DNA from 3 places in the Azotosporobacter soli genome. Region 2 is predicted to be linked to each of the others. Evidence: riboswitches for the same ligand, from Rfam matches in the RefSeq annotation. Region 2 holds a riboswitch; each other region holds the start of a gene.
The links. Region 2 has a riboswitch for cyclic di-GMP ahead of QTL79_RS01550 (methyl-accepting chemotaxis protein). Riboswitches for the same ligand answer to the same signal wherever they lie in the genome.
Positions count from the first base shown of each region.

Region 1: linked by a shared signal. The riboswitch ahead of QTL79_RS02445 (methyl-accepting chemotaxis protein) and the one ahead of QTL79_RS01550 (methyl-accepting chemotaxis protein) in region 2 are both predicted to bind cyclic di-GMP.
Region 3: linked by a shared signal. The riboswitch ahead of QTL79_RS13165 (caspase family protein) and the one ahead of QTL79_RS01550 (methyl-accepting chemotaxis protein) in region 2 are both predicted to bind cyclic di-GMP.

Region 1 covers NZ_JAUAOA010000002.1:92,036-96,575, reverse strand. Annotated here, with positions in the region: gene QTL79_RS02455 (deoxyribodipyrimidine photo-lyase) at 1-1,324, opposite strand, end outside; gene QTL79_RS02450 (phosphatase PAP2 family protein) at 1,378-2,265, opposite strand; cyclic di-GMP riboswitch class I at 2,653-2,738, shown strand; gene QTL79_RS02445 (methyl-accepting chemotaxis protein) at 2,813-4,540, shown strand, end outside.
Region 2 covers NZ_JAUAOA010000001.1:344,942-349,481, reverse strand. Annotated here, with positions in the region: gene rocF (arginase) at 1-544, shown strand, start outside; gene QTL79_RS01550 (methyl-accepting chemotaxis protein) at 739-2,727, opposite strand; cyclic di-GMP riboswitch class I at 2,823-2,907, opposite strand; gene addB (helicase-exonuclease AddAB subunit AddB) at 3,099-4,540, shown strand, end outside.
Region 3 covers NZ_JAUAOA010000016.1:63,043-67,582, reverse strand. Annotated here, with positions in the region: gene QTL79_RS13165 (caspase family protein) at 1-2,155, opposite strand, end outside; cyclic di-GMP riboswitch class I at 2,281-2,373, opposite strand; cyclic di-GMP riboswitch class I at 2,498-2,590, opposite strand; gene QTL79_RS13160 (hypothetical protein) at 3,001-4,107, opposite strand; gene QTL79_RS13155 (ABC transporter ATP-binding protein) at 4,132-4,540, opposite strand, start outside.

The sequences.
Region 1 (4,540 bases), on a different contig from region 2:
GCGCGAGCGCAAATTTCTTTGCCAGGCCGCGCGTGCTCATGGAGCGGATCGAGCCGAAGACCGGCTGCTTGAACCAGGGGCGGTCATGTACGCCGCCGATGCTCCAGGCGATGCCGGCATAGCCGTTTGGATCGCGGCCGTCGAGCGAATAGCGGTCATTCAGATGAATGGCAATCGCGAGCGCCGTTTCGGCGGAATCGCTCCATTCGAGGATTTTTTTCGCCCAGTACATGCGCAGATAACCGTGCATCTTGCCGCTCGAGACGAGTTCTTGTTGCGCGGCGTTCCAGTATTCGTCGTGCGTTGCGCCCGCTTCGAACTGCGCGGCCGTATAAAGATAGGGGCGCGGCGTACGACTTTCTCTGGCGTGCGACGCTTGCGCCCAGGCGGGAAAGGCGCTGCAGGACGCATAATCCGGCGTGTAAAAGCAAAAGTTGTCCGATAGCTCGCGCCGGATGAAGAATTGTTCCAGTGCGGTTTCATGTGCGGCGTCGAGCTGCGGCGCGGCGAGCAGACGTTTGACGACCGTTTGCGCCGAAAGCTGGCCGAAGTGCAAATAAGGCGACAGGTTGGATTGGCCGTCTTGGGTCGGATCGTTGCGTGCTTTGTCATATTGCGCCAGCACTTGCTGCAGAAAATAATCCATGACGCGCAGCGCGGCGCTCGTACCCGGCGTCAGCCAATCGACCGGAGCGACGGAGGCGTCAAGTTGCGGCCTTAAGCGTGTCAATGTGTCGGCGGCCGAGAACGGCGGGCAGTCCGCAGGATAGGGATCGGGCTGAATGCGCAGCGGAGGATAGGGTTCAAGAAATTGGGCCAGTTGGCGCATCAGTTTGGGTCGCAGCGTACGTGCGGCATATTCGCGTTTATCGGAGGCCTGCCAGCAGGGCACGATGTTGTGTGCGTCGACGATGCTGCAAGCGATGTCGCTGCGCTGCATGACCTCGGCTTGCCAGCGGCGTTTGAGCGACAACGGATCAAAATCGAAAATCAGATGGGCAGCCTTGTGCTCGCGCAGCCAGTGCGGCAATAAATCGCTAGGATCTCCTTTCAGTAGATAAAAAGGAATATTGTGAGCAAGAAGCGTTGCGGCTGTTTCTTCCAGGCCGCGCAGCATGAAGTCGAAGTGACGTAAGGGCGCGTCGGCAAACGAGGCGTCGAGGCAGAAGACGACATAGAGAGGGGTGCCGCTTACGAGCGCCAGTTCCTGCGCTGCCAGCAGCGCCCAGTTGTCAAGCGCGCGTTGGTCGCGGCTCATCCAATAAACGACGGGACCGGCTCCGTTTGGACTTGCTTTGTAGTGGTGCATACGCAGTGGATGCATGATCAAATTCCGCCTTTCATAAAGAAATTCGGCGCTCGGGAAAAGTCCTCACATTAGCGCGATACAATACGGTAAAAAAGCCAGGGTGCACCGAGCGTAATCCAAAGAGTAGCCAGAAAATAGCGGATATAGCGGAAGAAAAAATAATAATCCGCGCCTTCTTTAGGAAATGCGCTCGTAAGGCCGAGCCAAAGCGCTAAAAGAACAAGTGTGCCAATAAGTATTCGCAGGAACAGTTGTCGGTAATTACTTTCAGGCAGCGTGCAACTTGCAGGAAGGCAGCGCTGTTGCACGAGCAAACCGAGCCACAGTCCGGAGAACGCAGCCGCAACCGAGATGCTTTCCTTGCCGGGATGGACGGCCAATAAAAGCAGCGGGACGGTTATGGCGAGAAAGAAACGCAGTGGAAAGGAAAAGGTTGCTAAACGGGAAAGGATAAACGGTTCCAGTTTGGCAAAGGCGAATAGGAGCAGCGCGCCGAGCAGCCAGCCGGCCAATACGTCGCCGATGAAATGCACGCCCAGATAGATGCGCGAAAAGCCGATAAGCAAAACCAGAAACACGCCGGAAAACCATAGATAGCGCTTTTGCGTCAGATGGGCCAGCGCGAGCCAAAATACCAGCCCGGTCTGTGCATGGTTGCTGGGAAAGCTGTAGCCGTCGGCATGAACAAGCTTTACCTCCGGAAGAAAATAAAACGGCCGCGGTTCCTGCACCCAGTCTTTGATGGTAATGTTAAAATAATGCGAGATCAGTACCAGGCAAGTCAGTCGTATGCCGAGGCGAAAATCGAGACACCAGAAGATGAGAGGCAGCGCCAACAGATAAAAACCCTCTTCGCCTAGCAGGGTAGCTGTTTTAAAAAAAATATCCAGCAACGGAGTGCGAAACTGCTGGATAAATAAGGTGACGTCGAGACCATAGGAGATCAGATCATTCATTTTTGCCTCCTGCGCTTTGAACTGGAGCGTAATGGCCAATGATTGGCAATAAAAGTATACATAAACGTTTATTCCACTCGTTCGAGTGAAACCCTCTTACCATATTTCAAGGCAAGAAAAACGAGATCAATGGAAAAGCCGCTGATCTCGTTTTTCGTTTACAGCGTAATAAATGCAACCGGGTCGCACGCGAAGCGGTGCGTGTTTCGTTGTACTGTTGAAGTTGAGGATGTCACAGCAGGCTTTTGACGAACGGTTCATGTGCTTAAGGGAGCCTTTAACGAAACGTTAATAATATCATAATTTCTTGTTGGCATAAGTATGATATTGTCATTACATAGGCGGCGATGACGTTGCATTAACTTCTGGCAGGAAGGAAGAGTAAAACTATATATTGGGCAAACTTACTGAAAGGTAAGGACGCAAAGCTATGGGTCTAAGGACGGTCGGTCTATGATTGCCAGGTTTCCCTTGAAAAAGGTATTGGAAACTCGGGCATCTGTCGGAGTTTTTATTGTTTACTTTTAAAAATGAAGGAGATAAGACTATGTCGATTAAAGCAAAGACAGTTACGTTGTTGTTACTTTCCCTTCTCATAACCGGGCTCATCGTCAGCGGATCCGGCTTGTACGTACTCTATGGAAAAACGCTGGCCAATACGCAGGCGAATATGAAAGGGCAGGCTACGCAGGCGGCAGATGGGGTCGGCGAATTGTTCTCCTCTTTTTCAAGAAGCGGAAAATTCTATGCGGAAGATGCGGATCTTAAGTCGGGTGATTTTTCCCGCATCCAAGCGAAGATGAATACATATTTTGCCGCGACATGGGGCGTCGACCGTTTGGTCTTTATCAATTCACAGGGCGTGCGCTTTGCAGCAGCGCCGTATGATGCAAAAGGCATAGGCGGCAGTGTGGCTGACCGGGATTTCTTCAAAGACACAATGAAGGAACAGAAGATGCAGGTCAGTGAGGTGCTGCTGAACCGGGTAACCGGAATGCCGTCGGTGGTTGTCACGCAGCCCGTCAAGACGGAGGACGGGAAAATGGCAGGCTTTGTTGCGCAGTCGATCTCGCTTGAAACGTTGCAAAACTTCCTGGCGCAGGTAAAAGTCGGCGAAAATGGAACGGCGTCCATCGTTGCGCAAGACGGAACGTTATTAGCGCATACGAAGCAGGAAGTGATCAAAGAGCAGAAGAAGGTGCCCGACGATGTGCTGCGCTCCTTGCTGGACAATGCGGGAAAAGGAATTTCTTATCTGGACTTTGAGGGAAGGGATTCGCTGGCGTTGGCGATACCGGTCAAGAATACAAAGTGGCTGGTTCTGGTCAGCATACCGATGAAGGACATCAAAAGTGAATTCTATGCGAGTCTGATCAGTATGTTCCTTGCGCTCTTGACGGCGCTCGTCATTGTCGGAGTCGTGGCCTGGTTCTTCCTTATCCGCCTGCTAAAGCCGATCGAGGAAATTGCCGCGCAAGTCGCAAAGATTGGCGAAGGCGATTTGTCGGTAAACATTGCCTCGACGGCGCAGGATGAAATAGGAAGGCTGGCGCGATCCCTGTCCGGCGCGATCGGGAACTTCAGGGACATCATCAGCAAGGTGCAGGAGGCGAGCGAGACCGTAAACGCATCGTCCGAAGAACTTACGGCAAGTACGGAGCAATTGTCGCAGGCTGCCGATCAAGTGGTGACGGCAATCGCCGATGTGGCGAAAGGAACGTCAGAGCAAGTCGAGGCAGTAGACAGTACGATGCAGATCGTGGAACAAATGTCGGCGGGACTGCAGCAAATTGCCGCCAATACTTCTCATGCTTCCGCAGCGGCGGAGAAAACGTCCAATACCGCACTAGAAGGCGGAGAGATTGTCCGAAAAGTTACAAGCCAGATGGCGAGCATTGAGATGTCGGTGACGCATTCAGCCAATGTAGTGGCTAAGCTTGGTGAGCGTTCGAAAGAGATCGGACAGATCATTGATACGATCGCGGGCATAGCCGGACAAACCAATCTGCTAGCGCTGAACGCTGCGATTGAAGCAGCCCGCGCCGGAGAACAGGGACGCGGTTTTGCGGTGGTAGCGGAAGAGGTTCGAAAACTTGCGGAGCAGTCGCAAAATGCTGCGAAAGAGATTACGGCTTTAATTGGCGATATTCAGCAGGATACGAATCGGGCGGTAACGGCAATGGGCGAAGGTACGAGTGAAGTGAAGAAAGGCAGCGAAGTTGCGCAGGCGGCGGGCCGGTCGTTTAACGAGATTGCCGCGCTGATCACAGAGGTA
Region 2 (4,540 bases):
GAGCGGCAACGTTCACGGCATGCCTCTGGCGGCCTCAATGGGGCTTGGCAACCGCGAACTGGTCAATGTCGGCGGTTTTCGCGAAAAAGTCAAGGCAGAAAATATCGTGCTGATCGGCGCGCGTGATCTTGACCCCGGTGAGGTTGCGCTGATCAAGGAACGAAACATTCGAGTCTATGACCCATCCGACGTCAAACGCCTGGGTATTGCGCGCGTCATCGAAGAAGCGGTTGAATTTCTGGCGCGAAAGTGCGACGGCATTCATCTCAGCTTCGATGTGGACGGCATCGACCCGCAGGAAATTCCCGGCGTTGGTACGCCGGTGCCGGGAGGCATTTCTTATATCGACAGCCTACTGGCTGTTCAAATGCTGGGGCGTTGCGAAAAATTGGTTTCGGCAGAATTCGTCGAAGTCAATCCGCTTTTAGAACAGGGCGATGCCACGGCTCGCCTGACGGTCGACCTGATCGCCGCGTTCTGCGGTGAATCGATCCGGCCCAAACTGGCCAAACCGGTGCGCGAAGAACAGAGCGCCATTTCATAATAACAAAGAGGTCGCTTCAACCCGTTGGGGTTAAAGCGACCTCTTTTTCTTGGAAGGGTGGAAATGCTTGCGGCTTGTGAACCACAGGCGGCTTTGCCGCCACGGAAATCGCGGCGCGATTTAATGGTTTTGGAGACTGGTAAGGCGCAATGCGACTTCTGTGGTGCCGAAGGCACCTGTGGTTCAATGCGTTTTTACATCCGGAACCGGTGCACGGCTTCCTGCAGCGCTTCGGCCATGCGGGCCAGATCGAGGCTGGCGTGCGAGATTTCCTGTACCGATGCCGACTGTTGCTGCGTGGCGGCCGAGACGCTTTGCGCCTGACTCGCAGTAGCCTGGCTGGCGCTTTCGATATCGCTGATCGTATGGACCATCTGCGTGCTGCCGCTGGCCAGTTCCTGGATTGCGGCGCTGATGCCCTGAACCTGAGCGGACATCTGATCGACCGCGTTGACGATTTCGAGGAAGGAAGAACCCGCTTTGCTCACAACTTCGGTGCCGACCGAAACTTCTTTCGTGCCGGCATCCATTGCGGTGACTGCTTCGGCGGTTTCCTGCTGAATACCGGCGATCAGCGTAGAAATTTGCTTGGCAGCCAAGGCGGATTGCTCAGCCAGTTTACGCACCTCTTCGGCGACGACCGCAAAACCGCGGCCCTGTTCACCGGCGCGCGCCGCTTCGATCGCGGCGTTCAGAGCCAGCAGATTGGTCTGGCTGGCCAGGCCGGCGATCGTATCGACGATTTGGCCGATTTCCTGCGAACGGGCGCCAAGCTGGGTGACGATCTGCGAGGTTGCGCTGACCGAACTTTGAATCGACTGCATCTGATTGACCGCGCTGTCGACCGCGCTGCCGCCCTGGCGGGCCAGCGTCGCGGTGCGGTCGGACGAAGAGGCGACATCGTTCGAATTTTGTGCGATCTGGCGGATGTTGTCCGACATCGTCTGGACGATGCGCGAGGCTTCTTCCACGGCCGTCATCTGACGTTCGGAATCGGCGGCTACCTGCGTGATCGAGTTTGCGACGCTATGCGAGGTTTGCGAAGACTGCTCGGCATGCGCGGTCAATTCTTCCGAAGAAGCCGCGACCTGTTCGGCGGAAGCGGTAATGCTCTGCAGTATGGCGCGGAAGGAGTTTTCCATCGCTTGCAGCGAGGTTCCCAAATCACGGATCTCACGTACGCCTTGAATGGTAATCGAGTGGCTCAGGTCGCCGGAGGCGAGAAGCTGGGCACTGTTTGCCAGCGAAGCGAGGGGGACGGTGATGTTGCGCGCCGCAAAATACGCGGTCGCAGCGGCCAGAAGTACGGCCAGCAGCGTCAGGAAGGCGGTAGTGGCCAAAGACGTCAGGATGGCCTTGCGGATTTCGGTTTCCGGCAGGTAGGTGATAACGCCCCAGCCGTATTGCTCAACCGGTGCATACGCGGCCAAAGCCGGGACGCCGGTGGTTGCGGTCACGCTCTTTTCTCCGCGGTGCCCTTGCAGCAGATCGGCGACGTAGGGGGCGTCGCCGACTGCGTCACTTTTCTTGACGCGTTCCATATCAGGATGGGCGATTAAGATGCCTTTGCTGTCGACAACATCGACGTAACCGGTCTTGCCGATCTTGATGTCGCTTGCCATTTCGGCGACGGAAGCCAGGCTGATGTCGGCGCCGAGCGTGCCGATGATGTTGCCGCGATTATCGCGCAGCGGCGTGTAGACGGTGATTGTCGGTGATTGGGTGGACACGGAGATGTACGAATCGGTGAAGAAGGTTTTGCCCTGCATCGTCGTCGTGAAGCCGGGACGGCCGAATTGGTTGCGCAGTTGGCCGGACGTCTTCGCGATCTGCATGCCGGTCGTGTCGTTGGCATAGATCAATTCGAACTGCGGATTCGCTTTTTGCATTTCCAAAAGCGTGGCCTGAATCACGGCGGCATCCAAAGGACGTCCGCTGTTCGCGCGTCCGATCGCGGCTGCGGTCGTCAGCATCAGACCCTTGGCGTCGGTCAGTTTTTGTTCGAGCTGGTCGCTCAGCTGTTTGGCGGCCATCGCGTTGCTTTGCGAGAACGATTGGCGCGCCTGGCTGGCGCTGAGGTAGCTGGCTGCGATGCCGGTTACGGCAGCCGGCAGCAGCGCGAAGAGTACCAGCAGTAAAATCAGTCTTCGCTGCAGTGAATCGGTCAGTTTGTTTAAAAACATGTCTTGCCTCCTAAAAATATGGAATCGGAATCTTGTCGCAGAAATATAAATAAAGACACGCCGAGGCCTGTCTGATCTTGCGTTACGTGCGCAGTTACGGCGGCTTGGCAGTCGTAGACGTACGTCCGTAGACCCATAGCTTTGCGTCCTGCTCTTTCGGGCAGTTTGCCTTTTGTTTATTTAAATAGTATCTGCCAGTAAATTATAGTGCCGTGAGTGGAAAGAGTCAAGGTTAAAAAAGGAACATTAATTAGAAAGAAGTTAAATAAGACGCACACTGCTTCGCTGCGCCGGGGAGGAGCAAGGAATTTGCCGCGCTTAACGCGAATGCTACATAGAATCCTTTGTAGTCGTGTGGGGAGGAAACGAGAATGAAATTACGCATTGTCATGGGCCGGGCCGGCGCGGGAAAGACCGAACGCTGCCTGGAAGAGATACGCGAACGTTTGCGGCGAGAGCCGCAAGGTTATCCGCTCTTATTGATCCTGCCGGAACATGCCACCTTCCAGGTAGAGAAAGAACTGGCGGCGACGCCGGACCTCGGCGGTTTTGTCCGCGCCTATGTGTTTGGCTTTCGCCGTCTGGCGCATCGTGTGCTGCAGGAAGCGGGCGGCATCGTACGACCGCAGGTCACCGAGCTCGGCAAGCGCTTGATCGTCGGGCGTCTGCTGCGCGAAGAAAGGGCGCGTCTCAAGGTCTTTCAGCAGGCGGCTGCACAGCGCAGTTTTCCGGATACGCTGCTTGGCCTGATTCGCGAAATGAAGTCGTACAACCTGACGCCGGAAGCGCTTGGTGCAGCGGCGGAAAAATGGGACGGCCATCCGCTGGGTGATAAGTTGCAGGATCTGGCGCTGCTCTATGGTGAACTGCGCGATTTTCTCCGGGAGAGTTACAGCGATCCGGAAGATTATCTGACGCTGGTAGCCGAGAATATCGATCGCTCGACGTTGCTGCGTGAGAGTGAAGTATGGCTGGACGGCCTGACTTGGTTCAACCCGCAGGAGATGGCGGTAATCGAAGCGATGCTGAAGACCGCGCGCCAGGTGACGGTCACGCTATGCCTCGATCAGGCGGATTCGCCCGAGCATGCGTCGGAAACGTCGCTCTTTCACCGGCAGTGGAATACGCGGCGCAAGCTAAGAATGCTGGCCGCGCGCATCGGCTGCGAAGTCGAAGAAATCGAGCTGACGTCGGCAGGGCGCTTCGCGGCAGCGCCGCTTTTGGCGCATCTGGAGCGCCGTTTCTGGCAAATGCCGCTCGAAAAATGGACAGGAGGCGGGCTTGACGCCCTGAGGCTGAGCGAAGCGGTGAACCGGCGCGGCGAAGTCGAGGCGATGGCGCGCGATATCCGGCGTTTGTGCCGCGAAGAAAACCTGCGCTGGCGCGAAATTGGCATCTTGCTGCGCGACAGCAACGCATACGGCGATCTCGTGGAACGCGTGCTGGGCGATTTTGAGATCCCTTTCTTCAGCGACCGCAAGCGCTGTCCGGTGCATCATCCGCTTGCGGAATTGCTGCGTTCGGCGCTTGAAGCGGTGGGGCGCTGGCACTATGAAGCGCTGTTTCGCTGCTTTAAGACCGATTTCTTTGCGCCGTGTCGCGATGAGATCGACCGGCTCGAAAATTATGTCCTGGAATTTGGCATCCAGGGTCGGCAGCGTTGGCTGGGGGAAGAGGGCTGGACGTTTTGGCGTCGTCTTTCGCTTGACGAGGATCGGGAACTGGACGAAGATCGTGCGGAATACTTGTTGGAACTGAACCGGATTCGCCTTCTGGCGGCTGCGCCGCTCGGACGTTTCGACGCGGCGATGGG
Region 3 (4,540 bases), on a different contig from region 2:
ACATTTGCGGATGCATGCTGTCTCTGCAGCCGTCATAGGATGCGCCGCTAAGATAGCCCGACAGCTCGCCGGTTGTGATATAACCATCTCGATTCAAATCTGCGAGCCCACCGCCAAGCGCATAGCCCAGATATTTGGTAAACATTCCATTTGCCGTCTCAAGTGCCGTACAGGAGCTAATCACCGTATATTTACTGCCCGGATTATGCGCCTTAAAATAATCCACCAGTTCGCCGGAATGACAGGCATCTTCGATCAACGTAACATGACCTGTCGATCCAATTTTTGCGCCAATTTGCAGTGTCGCATCATAAATTTGTTTCTCGTATACTTTGCTGCCGTCAGCCGTTTCAAACCCGTTATTATCCCCGTGTCCAGAATAATACAGCAGCACATTGTCCCCGTCCGATGCTTGTACGGCCTCCGTTTGCATCGCCGTTAAAATAGAAACGCTGGTTGCCTGCAGATCTCGCAGCAACGTTGTATTTGTATTGTTCCATAGCAGATCTGCTTTCAACACCTGCTGCATCGTACTAATATCGCCATTAACCTCCGGTATATTTTCCTTATAGGCCTTCGGCTCGTATTGCGCGATACCGATCAACAACGCATGGTTATCCGACAACGCTCCACCATAGCTGCCGCTGGCCATACTTAGGTAGTTGGCAATTGACCCCGTCGTTCCATCCGCGAAGTGTATTTTATCCAATTGGGCTGTATCCCAATTCTGGATGGTGATCGATCCGTGACCGGCAACGTCAAGCACAACATTTAGGCCATCACGGCTCACCTTGAGATTTTTTGACGTGATGCCGTTGCCGAAAGCAATCTTGTCATTGACATTATCCATATCAAAGACGATTACGTCATTCCCCCATGTTCCGCCAAATCGGTATTGGTCACTGCCGTTTCCGCCGGCCATTGTAACATTGCCGCTGCCGGGCACCAGGCCGCTGACCAAGGTGTCGTTGCCGTCACCGCCAAGCAATGTTGTGTTGCCGCTGCCGGCATACAAAAAGTCGTTGCCGGCTCCGCCGTCGATCGTTTCAGCCTGGCTACCGCCATAAATGACATCATTATAGGCGGTGCCAATAAAGTTTTCAATATCCTTGAACGGCGCTAATTGCCATCCGTTCAGCCCCGCCGTCAGCCCTGCCGCTGTTAACGCGTCATTGCCATCGCCGCCCGAAATCACTAGATCTGCCGGATTATAGACCAGTGTATCGTTACCGGCGCCGCCAGACAAATAGTTTACGCCGCTTCCACCATCCAGATAATCATCACCCGATCCGCCTAGCAAATTGTCGTTACCAGCACCTCCGTTCAATCGGTCATTCCCATCTCCGCCAGACAACATATCGTTTCCTGCCCCTCCCAGCAACGTGTCATCCCCACTCCCGCCATCCAGTTTGTCATTTCCATCGCCGCCAGACAACGTATCGTTGCCCGCCCCGCCAAACAGGGTATCATTGCCCGTTCCACTGTCCAAAATGTCATTGCCGGCTCCGCCGTCCAGAATATCATTGCCGTCCCCGCCCGCCAAAGTATCATTACCAATGCCGCTAACCAAATGGTCGTCACCACTGGTTCCGACATAATTATTAACCATGGCACCGTTAATCTGAGCAGCGCTGTAGGTGGCATCGGAAAACTTGAAAATTTCGATCTGGTATTGCGGACCGAGAAACCAGTCGGTAAAAGTCGTAGCTTGCGTCCAGCCTTTGCGCTGAAGCCGCAAATTGTTGCCGGAGCTGCTGAACACCACATCTGCAATCGACATAGCATATGATGTGAAATCGGCGGTATTGATTCCGTGACCAGCGCTGCCAGGCACCGTATCGGTTACCGTCACATTGTCACACAGACCTAAAGAATAGGTATCATTCCCCACACCGCCCAATAGCGTCGCATCACCGCCGTAAGCGATCAGCGTGTCGTTTCCAGCTCCGCCATCCAGCACGCCGTGGCCGATGATATATTCGTTGCCATTGCCGCCATATACTGTACTGCCTTTGCCGCCCGGCAAATATACATAAATTTTATCGTTACCATCACCGCCATAAATAGTATCTTCGCCGCCTCCTCCTTTTATCAAGTCATCGCCGCTGCTCCCCGTCAATACTTCATTCTTTGCTGTTCCTATAATTGTCGTCATGATCATGCCCTCCCTTTCCTTTTTCTACGCTTCAACCCCTAAAAACGCTCCCTTCTTTGTCTTTTAAATACAAAAGCCCAAGCATAGCAATCACTGCTGACTTGGGCAAACCGCGGTCATTTCTTAAAAGCAACCTGGCAGTCATTGGCGTAACTTTCATTGCCTTTAGACCCATGGCTTTGCGTCCCCATCTTTCGATGAGTTTGCCCACATATTCTTTTTCGTCGCCTTAGTTTTTTCTGCCATCTACATCGCCTCCCTCTCCGCGTTGACTCCTCCTAAAAAGGCAAAAGCCCAAGCATAGCAATCACTGCTGACTTGGGCAAACCGCGGTCATTTCTTAAAAGCAACCTGGCAGTCATTGGCGTAACTTTCATTGCCTTTAGACCCATGGCTTTGCGTCCCCACCTTTCGATAGGTTTGCCCATATATTCTCTTGTCTTAGTCTCAGTTTCATCATATTCACTTCCTCATTTTTTTACAATAAGTAGTATTCCCTTACTTACAGGACGAGACTCCTGTTTTATTGTTGTCTTTTTTTAGTCCTTTGACCTAGGTTTCTCTTCTCTTGCCGCCTATTTAGCTTATATGCTTTCACCAACTAACTGTCCTCTTGCTTCTACACGGTTATTTACCGACATAACAAGGCCGCATCAAAAACAAATATCCATTTAACGTTCATAGCGCCTTCATTTTTACTCTGCCCTTCTTGAATTTGTACAAAGGAACAACAATGAAAAAACGACCCTGCATTCACTTTTCGAATGAGAATCGTCTTTGCCATTGCTTTTTTGCTTTTTCACTCTTCCAAACCATCGGTTTTATCTTTCCTCTTCTTGATTAATCTATGCATAATTTATGATCCCCAGGAACGCAGCCGCAAGTAGTAAAAGGCCCATCAGCAAATGCATCCAGCGTCGGTAAGCGACTCTCCATACATCTAATCGTTCGACATATTGCGGCGCAACCAGCAAAATAATCAGACAGAGAAGTAGCGGCGTAATGAAGATAAGATTATAATACAACAGGCACAACACTGCACTAGCAGTCGGCATTTTAGAAATGATGTTTAGCGCAAATATGTACGGCCCGCCAGTGCAAGGCATTTCTACCAATGCGCACAATACGCCGGATGCGATAGCGCCGCCGAATGACACGCACTTGCTGGCATTCTTGACGATCAATTCTTTCAAACGGTACGGTAGCTCGCTATAGCGGGTCTGATGCGGAAACAAGGCCGTTCTGAGATGAAATACCGCCAGCAGTAGCATTCCCAGCGAAAGCATCAGAGTGATCCAGGGAGATGCTCCAAAAATAATGTTGATCAGCCTATTTCCAACCAACCCCGCCCCTAAATAAACGAGGAACATTGTGGCGCAAAAGGTCACCGCATAAACTACCGCTTTGGCACGTCCGCAAAAAACCGTAGCATAGCTGGTAGCAACAATGAACACAAACAATGCGCATGGATTACTGGCATCAGCCAATGCGGCTAGGGTAAACGGATAAAAGAGCGAAGTCGGCATTTTGCCGCTGCGGGTAATAATGGCTGACGTCAGCTCTCGAGACTCCATTCCAGGAATCAGTCGCCCATTTTCACCGAGTATTTCCGGCAGCAGATTGATTTCCTCCAGACCGATCAGCAACACGTCTTCGCCCGCCTGATTGTCGGTTACTAAAATAGCGGGAATTTCAGTATGCGCAATGCCTCGATATTGCATATTACGATTCAGCAGTTCATTCTTATTTTCAACCGAAGCATCGGTCTGTTTTTTCTCAAACTGATGTTCTCCGCTCTTTTCTGCAACAAATTTTTCCCAATAGGGAGCGAAGGCCTTACAGTTTTCACAATGCTCCGAATAATAATAATTAATCGTAGCTGCTTGAGAAGTCGGCGTACTATACAGAGTTAACAATAAAACAGACAACAATGCAACAGCCGATTTTTTCATTCCTTTCTCCTTCCGATTTTCCATTTAACCGACATCACTGCTGGCGTTATACAGGCTGGCCAAACTATAGAACCGACTGGAACCGTCTTTCGTTAGCGACTGATAATTTCCTTGTTCAACGATCCTGCCCTGTTCAACAACAAAGATTTGATCGGCATTTCGAATCGTCGATATGCGATGCGCAATCACGACAATCGTCATTTTCCCCTGCAGCCCCTCGATAGCCTGCTGTATCCTTTTTTCATTTTCCGAATCCAATGCACTGGTCGCCTCGTCCAAAATGAGAATAGCCGGTTTTCGGAGTAGCGCTCTGGCCAGAACAATTCGTTGACGTTCACCACCTGATAACCTAACGCCTCTATCCCCCACAACCGTGGACAATCCCTCCGGCAACGCACTTACAAATCCGTCGGCGGCAGCCAGTCTTAACGCT